Linked DNA regions of Spirulina subsalsa PCC 9445. The main gene of each other region encodes a partner of the protein of the gene in region 2 in a complex. Links are inferred from orthologs where the notes say so. Each region holds a gene or a part of one and is shown on either strand. Other genes may lie near its edges.

What was found. Proteins that work in one complex are often made in the same cells at the same time.
Region 1: the proteins of tig (region 2) and rpsG are in contact, whole or in part, in a crystal structure (PDB 3GTY), measured with the Thermotoga maritima proteins. The link is inferred for Spirulina subsalsa PCC 9445 from one-to-one orthologs. Residues at the interface, in WP_004081061.1 of Thermotoga maritima: Glu122, Val124, Val129, Leu130, Tyr133, Glu188, Gly259, Ile262, Tyr263, Glu266, Ser270, Glu273, Gln274, Glu277, Arg308, Gln311, Ile312, Ser315, Tyr316, Glu325, Arg329, Arg336, Leu363, Phe366, Trp367, Arg373, Leu377, Arg381, Leu384, Glu387; in WP_004081843.1 of Thermotoga maritima: Lys34, Lys52, Lys55, Glu59, Arg62, Gln63, Glu66, Asn67, Lys69, Val71, Arg95, Ala109, Lys110, Lys111, Gly112, Arg113, Pro114, Glu117, Glu121, Ile124, Ala125, Tyr127, Asn128, Asn129, Thr130, Gly131, Lys135, Asp139, Arg142, Met143.

What each region holds. Positions count from the first base shown.
Region 1 is NZ_JH980292.1:4,151,997-4,155,507, forward strand. What follows is about bases 1-2,983. They hold rpsG (30S ribosomal protein S7), read right to left. Parts: upstream 1,736-2,983; coding sequence 1,265-1,735; downstream 1-1,264. Other genes in these bases: fusA (elongation factor G), read right to left, coding at 1-948; rpsL (30S ribosomal protein S12), read right to left, coding at 2,048-2,422; SPI9445_RS0119005 (HesB/IscA family protein), read right to left, coding at 2,543-2,884; SPI9445_RS0119010 (phosphomannose isomerase type II C-terminal cupin domain), read right to left, coding at 2,982-2,983. In the rest of the region: more of SPI9445_RS0119010, read right to left, coding at 2,984-3,383.
Region 2 is NZ_JH980292.1:2,080,400-2,084,608, forward strand. Bases 760-3,694 are described here. They hold tig (trigger factor), read right to left. Parts: upstream 2,962-3,694; coding sequence 1,558-2,961; downstream 760-1,557. Other genes in these bases: clpP (ATP-dependent Clp endopeptidase proteolytic subunit ClpP), read right to left, coding at 760-1,148; SPI9445_RS0109690 (aspartate-semialdehyde dehydrogenase), read left to right, coding at 3,530-3,694. In the rest of the region: ATP-dependent protease ATP-binding subunit ClpX, read right to left, coding at 1-383; more of clpP, read right to left, coding at 393-759; more of SPI9445_RS0109690, read left to right, coding at 3,695-4,209. UniProt on the Bacillus subtilis protein: Involved in protein export. Acts as a chaperone by maintaining the newly synthesized protein in an open conformation. Functions as a peptidyl-prolyl cis-trans isomerase.

The DNA.
Region 1 (3,511 bases), 2.1 Mb from region 2 along the record:
AGCCATAATCTTGAAGGCTAGAGCGGCGAAAGGCTCCTCATCACTGGCGGAGCGGGTGGCTTCGGTGTTATCCGGTAGCACCCCTTTAATGGCGGGTACGTCGATGGGGGCGGGAAGATAATCCACCACCGCATCCAGCAAGAGTTGAACTCCTTTGTTTTTAAAGGCAGAACCACAGAGGACGGGAACCATCCCGCCTGTGGTGGTGCCTTTGCGAATGGCAGCCCGAATCTCGTCCTCGGTGAGTTCTTCTTCGGCTAGGTATTTCTCTAATAGTTCTTCGTCGGTTTCGGCGACGGCTTCTAACAGTTGAGCGCGATACTCTTCGGCGAGATCTCGCACCTCTTCGGGAATCTCGCCATCTTCAATTTCCGTCCCCAGATCATTGTTGTAGAGCTTGGCGCGCATCCGCACGAGGTCTACAATCCCTTTGAATTCGTTTTCCGCCCCAATGGGAATCTGAATGGGAACGGCATGAGCGCGCAGACGGTCTTTCAGTTGCCCATAAACTTTAAAGAAGTTCGCTCCGGTGCGATCCATTTTGTTGATGAAGGCAATCCGGGGAACAGTATAACGATCCGCTTGTCGCCAAACGGTTTCAGATTGGGGCTGGACTCCACCCACGGAACAGAATACAGCGATTACACCATCTAAAACACGCATGGAGCGTTCTACTTCGATGGTGAAATCCACGTGACCGGGTGTATCAATAATATTAATCTTATGGTCGCGCCAACTGGTACTAATCGCGGCAGCCGTGATGGTGATTCCCCGCTCCCGCTCTTGTTCCATCCAGTCTGTCACGGCGTTTCCGTCGTGAACTTCACCGATTTTATGAACGATTCCAGAATAGAATAGAATCCGCTCTGTTGTTGTTGTTTTGCCCGCATCTATATGGGCGGCGATCCCGATGTTGCGAACTCTCTCTAGCGGGATAGTTCGTGCCACAGCTACTTCCTCCTTCATGTTTTGGCCGAGCTTAGTTCTGCCCGGCGTGTTGTTGCCAAACGACTTGTTACCAAGGGACTTGTCACTAAGGGACTCGTCACCAAGCGACTTTTTGTTGACGGTATATTTACACTATTTACAATTCTATACTTTTTTTAACTTTTTCAGACATAAGCATCCGAGGGTTGAATCAGTATCTTCCAAGTCTTAAGGACTGGTACTGCCCAACGGGAATGAATAAGGGTCTGAACGCCGCTTGCTTGGTTAATTGGGGTCGGTTTTGAGCCATTAATTGGGGTTAATTAATCGGCATCCCTTAATAGCGATAGTGGGCAAAGGCTTTGTTGGCGTCTGCCATGCGGTGGGTTTCTTCCCGCTTACGAATGGCTCCACCTGTCTCGTTGGCCGCGTCCATAATTTCGTTGGCGAGTTTGATTGCCATGGTGCGACCAGACCGTTGCCGCGAATATTGCGATAACCAACGTAAAGCCAAGGTTGTGCCACGATTGGGACGAACTTCCATCGGTACTTGATAGGTCGCACCCCCGACCCGACGGGCTTTGACTTCAACCAAGGGGGTTAGGTTGCGGATGGCCTGTTCAAAGACTTCGATGGGATCGTTGCCTGTGCGTTCCCCAACGATTTTCAGGGCATCGTAGACGAGGCGGGAGGCGAGGGATTTTTTGCCGTGACGCATGATCCGCCGCACAGTCATGCTAATGAGTCGGCTGTTATATACGGGATCCGGGGGAACTTCGCGTTTTTTGACTACGGTGCGACGAGACATAAGAAATCAGTAACCTTAATAAATGACGACTTGTTAGTTGAATAATGGCGTGGGCGGGTCGGAATCTTGCAAGCTAAATTTTGCAATCTTTTTTTAGGTGCTTCTCTGGTTTGAACCCTCGTGAGATGGGGCTGGCCAGGGTGGTTGCTTGGCCCGGAGATGACCTGGGGACTCACCCAAGGGTAGGGTTTAGGACGGGGGAGCTTTGTTGGGTCGCGGGACGAAATGGCTAAATTAAGGATGAACTCTCAGCCATGATGACTCGGCGAGTTATGCTTTCTTTAGTCATTTAAGCTCTTCCCTTAAGCTCTATTATTCTTTGGGTCGCTTGGTGCCGTATTTGGAACGACCTTGACGACGATCTTTAACCCCAGTTGCGTCTAGGGTGCCACGAATGATGTGGTAACGAACACCGGGGAGGTCTTTGACCCGTCCCCCACGAATTAAAACAACGGAGTGTTCTTGGAGGTTGTGTCCAATGCCCGGAATGTAGGCGGTCACTTCAAAACCGGAGGTTAGACGAACCCGTGCGACTTTCCGCAGGGCGGAGTTCGGTTTTTTGGGGGTGGTGGTGTACACCCTTGTGCAAACGCCCCGACGCTGAGGACATTCTTTGAGGGCGGGTGATTTGGTTTTCTTTTTGGCAACGGAGCGTTCACTCCGAATCAGTTGCTGAATAGTTGGCATGAGTTAAGCTGCTGCCTGTTTACTAGCGATTTTCTCGTTGCATGACAGTCTCCCATCATATCTAAATAGGATCGGGTGTGTCAATAGTTTGGGGTTAAGTCTTGGGGGAAGGGGCAGATTTTAGGGGGAGGGGGAAAAGGAATGACCACAGCCGCAGGTGTTGAGGGCGTTGGGGTTGTGGAAGCGAAAACCGCCGCCCATGAGGTCTTCTGAGTAGTCGAGACGGAGGCCTTGGATGTGGCGATCGCTTTCGGCATCAACACAAATCTCAATCCCTTGGCTCTCGTAGGTTTGATCCCCGTCTTGTTGGGAGAGGGCGAAGCTGAGGTCATAGTATAAGGCGGCACAGCCCCCGGGTTTAACTTGGATGCGGAGAGCTAGCTGGGGGCTTGGGCTGGAGGGGGTTTGGGTCGCCTGTAAGCGGCGAATTTCCTTGGCGGCGCTTTCGGTTAGGGTAATCATGGGCAAAGAACAGGAGATGGGGAATCGGGGCGGGTTGGGCTAATTCAAAATGGCGGATTGACCATTAGCCCAATGGGGCGACTCCCTCTAGAGATGTTTAATTCCGCTTGTAGTCGTCTTGGAAGCGGATAATATCATCTTCTCCTAAGTATTCCCCATTTTGCACTTCAATAATCACCAAATTGATCACGCCGGGGTTTTCGAGACGATGGGCGGTACATTGGGGGACGTAGGTGGATTGATTGCTGGTCAAAATTTCCACTTTGTCGCCACAGGTTACTTTAGCGGTGCCGGATACAACAATCCAGTGTTCGCTGCGGTGGTGGTGCATTTGCAGGCTGAGACGATGACCGGGTTTAACTTCAATCCGTTTGATTTTGTAGCCTACGGCATCTTCTAGGACGGTGAAGGATCCCCAAGGTCGTTGGGTGGTGATGTTGTTTTGAGGGGATGAGGTGGACGTGAGAGGGAAGGTAATGGCTTCTTTGGCTTGAACCATGAGTATTTACTCCAAGTCGCTAAAACTATTTGGGGAATGGGGATAATGTGGCTTGCTGCGTGTAGACGGCGATCGCGGCAGGGGTTTGCTCTGTCACGACGATAACAAGGATTTCCTCCCTCTGTCAT
Region 2 (4,209 bases):
CCTTTGCCGCCATTATTATTTTTGGACTGGACAAAACTCAGGCGTTTATAGTGGTTATAAACTGCCACTGATAACACTTTCTTCGCTTCATCCTGTCCAATGACGTGTTCATCTAAATATTTTTTGATTTCCGTGGGTTTGGGGATCTGGCTAAAGGAGAAACGATCCGCATGAACCCGACGTTTGGGGGGTTGTTCTTCCCGAGGGGCTACGGGTTGAGGGGCAGGGCTTGACGAATCGATCAACTCCTCATCTAAAATTTCATTACAGAGCTCTACGCATTCGTCACAAATGTAAACCCCTGGCCCGGCTATGAGCTTACGCACTTGTTCCTGAGATTTGCCACAGAATGAACACTTTAGATGGGAGTCGTACTTCGGCATATCTACCTCTTATTGGATTGCAGTTAAGGGGACTTCAATTTGAGGAAGTCCGGGTTTAGTAATTACTTGGTCAATCAGACCGTAATTTTTGGCTTCTTGTGCGGACATAAAGAAGTCGCGATCTGTGTCAACGGCAATTTTTTCTAAGGGTTGACCTGTGTGACTCGCGAGCATTTCGTTCAGTTGGTTTTTGATATAGAGGATTTCTTTGGCTTGAATTTCTATATCTACGGCTTGTCCTTGGGCGCCTCCGAGAGGTTGATGAATCATAATCCGCGAACTGGGCAGGGCAAGACGTTTTCCTTGGGTTCCCCCTGAAAGTAAAAACGCCCCCATGCTGGCGGCTAATCCATAACAAATGGTCACGACATCCGGCCGCACCTGCTGCATGGTGTCGTAGATGGCCATTCCGGCATACACTGAACCCCCAGGGGAGTTAATGTAAAGTTGAATGTCTTTGTCGGGGTCTTCTGCATCTAGACACAGCAGTTGGGCAACCACAGAATCGGCGATCGCATCATCAACCACCGTCCCTAAAAAGATAATCCGTTCTCGCAGTAGACGGGAGTATATATCAAAGGCTCGTTCACCCATCCCTGATTGCTCAATTACAATGGGGATTACAGCACTAGGGATTACCGCATTAGAACAATTAGAATCCACCACCCCAGAAACAATCTGACCCGATTTGCTGTTGCTCAAAGAGTGGTAATCATGAATAAAATGACTATTGGGCGAGTAGTCGGGCGATCGCGATTGAATCATAACAAAGCTTCTAAGCCTGAGAACTAAATGGGTTGAAGAATAATCAGATTGAAGAACAATCAGAGTCGCTGAAATGGATTTTGAATGACTTTTGAATCGTGGGTTGTTATCCCTATTATTCCCCCCTTCCTCTATTATGCCTTAATTCCCCAGAATAGGGGGGACTTCTGCACAAACGGGGCGACTCCCCTGATAGTTTAACACAGAGGATGGAGGGGTTATCAAGCCTCCAACGCCAGATCCAAAAAAACAGAGGGACTCAATCCCCCTGTTTTCCGTTATTTGACACTCCCCGCGCTATTTCTCCTGTCCCCTAGACATCCCCCATCACTAGGCTGAAATGCCTATACTACCGTTCCAAAAAGGGGGTTTTAGGAGATGTCTAATCTGTGTCTAATATTGGTCTAACTTATTCTGCCGTCGCTTCCACATCAACTGTAGCTTCCGATGCGGATTCCTCAGCTTCGGTTTCCTCTTCCTCCGGCTTAGATAACGTCCCCTCCGGCACCAACTCAATCACCGCCTTTTCCTTTAACCAATCAATCGCTTGATTTTGCAGTAACTCATCCACCACAAACTCTCGCAACTTCAACGGATCAACCTCCTGGCGATCCTTCACTTGCCCTAAGACTTCTTGGATTCGTTCCTCAACTTGTTCCTCCTCCGGTTTCAGTCCCTCTTCTTGGGCAATTTTGACTAGGGCTAAGGACGTACTCAGCCGTTTAATCGCTTCTGGGCGAGAATTTTCCCGCAACTGGGGAAGCATTTCCTTGCTGAACAAACTGCGCACATCAACCCCATACTGACTCATGCGCATGGCCGTCTGTTGTAGCAGGGCATCAATTTCTTGATTCACTAAGGTCTTAGGTAAATCTACCTCAACCACCTCTAACAACGCCTCAACTAAGGCTTCCTCCACGTTGGCGTTGGTTTTATCTTCCGCTTCCGTTTGATAGCGTTTTTCCAAGTGTTCCCGCAATTGGGCTAGCGTAGAAAACTCGCTAATCTCCTCGGCAAAATCATCATCGACTTCGGGAAGTTCTTTCTCCTTCAGTTCCTTTAGCGTCACAGTAAACCGCGTTGACACCCCAGCTAAATCCTCGCGGGCATAGTTTTCAGGAAAATCCACGGAAATTTCCTTGGTTTCCCCCAAATTCATCCCTTTAATGCCATTCACTAAATCATCCAAAAACTGACCCAGGACTAACTCCATTTGGAAATCTGTCGCCGTCGCCCCTTCAATCAATAAATCCTCGGCCTCGCCCTCTTGGGGGATTCGACCTTCATAGTCCACGACCGCCACATCCCCCTCTTGGGCTGGGCGACCTTCTACAGGGGCTAAAATGGCCTGTCTTGACCGTTGTTCCTCTAAAAACTCATCCACCTGCGCAGGATTATATGGGATTTCTTCTGCCTGAATTTTTAAACCCGTATAATCACCCAGTTTAACCTCGGGCTGCACATCCACAGAAGCCGTGAAGGTCAAAGCTTCACCGGGCTTATACCCCTCGACCAGTTGGTTAATATCGGACACTAATTGGTAATTGCCGAGGGGGTCAATGTTCTCTTGCTTCAGAGCTTCTTGCAAGCTATCCTGAATCAAGGTTTCAACCACTTCCGCCCGAATCCGCGCAGCCCCTATGCGCTGAATCAAGACTTGACGCGGGATTTTCCCCTTACGAAACCCAGGAAGCTTAATAGTGCGCGCAAGATCATTAACTATCCGCTCATAGGTCAGTTTAGATGTTTCTGCGGGGATTTCAATGGCTAGGCCGATCTGACTTTCGGGGAGCTTTTCCTGGGTAACTTTCATTGATAACTCGTATTCAACCAAGTGAAGTGAAACTATGACTTGAAACTGCTCATACACCCCCCCACTCAACAGGACGCAGATGAGGGAGTCTCTTGACACAGCAAATGCGATCTTATCACAAGTCGCCATCCTTCGACTGTCTAGAGAGACAAAAAACCTTCGGATTCCCCTCTCAAGGGACGTCTCCCGGCTGTGGATTCTCGCCCCGGTTCGGGCAAAGATGCAGATTTCTTTTAGATTTGCGGGCAGTTAAACTAAAATGTTAGTTCTAGATTAGAATAAGGACTTACCCGAACTTCATCGAAGGGGTTACTGAGGATAGGGAATTTATGATATCCTAGGGATTTTAGAGTTATATTTCTGAAGTTTAGTGTAAGCGGTATCCGAAACAAGCTCAAAACAAGCTGGAAAATGTTCCACAAAGTTTAAGTATTATTGGTTTGATATTATTGGTTTGAAACGATATAGAGTAAAGCCTTATTAAAGCCAAACTTGAGCAAAATATGCACCCAGTCTAGGCAGGAAGTCTCTCCCATTACCCACTCTGTAAATTTTGGAGGATGATCATTTGTCAAAACCAGTTCATGTAGCCATTCTTGGCGCAACCGGAGCCGTCGGCAGCGAGTTTTTAGCTCTACTGGCAGAGCGTCAGTTTCCGTTAGCCTCCTTGAAGTTGCTGGCTTCCGAACGTTCTGCGGGACAGCAAATCCCTTTCCGAGGGGAAACCTTGACGGTGGAAGCGGTACAAGCAAGCTCCTTTGAAGGGGTGGATGTCGTGTTGGCTTCGGCCGGGGGGTCTACGTCCAAGCGTTGGGCAAAGGTGGCCGTAGAAGCGGGGGCGGTGGTGATTGATAACTCTAGCGCCTTCCGTATGGATCCCCAAGTGCCGTTAGTGGTGCCGGAAATTAACCCCCAAGCGGCGGCGGAACATCAAGGAATTATTGCCAATCCCAACTGTACGACGATTTTGTTGGGGGTGGCTATTTATCCCCTCCATCAAGTGCAGCCGATTCAGCGTGTGGTGGTGGCTACCTACCAGTCGGCCAGTGGGGCGGGTGCGAGGGCAATGGAGGAGGTGAAAACCCAAGCGGCGGCTATTTTACGGGGAGAAGCACCCCAACCGGAAATCCTGCCCTATCCTTTGGCGTTTAATCTGTTCCCCCACAATTCCCCCCTCAAGGACAATGGGTATTGTGAGGAGGAGTTGAAGATGCTCCAGGAAACCCGTAAGATTTTCGGGGAGCCAGA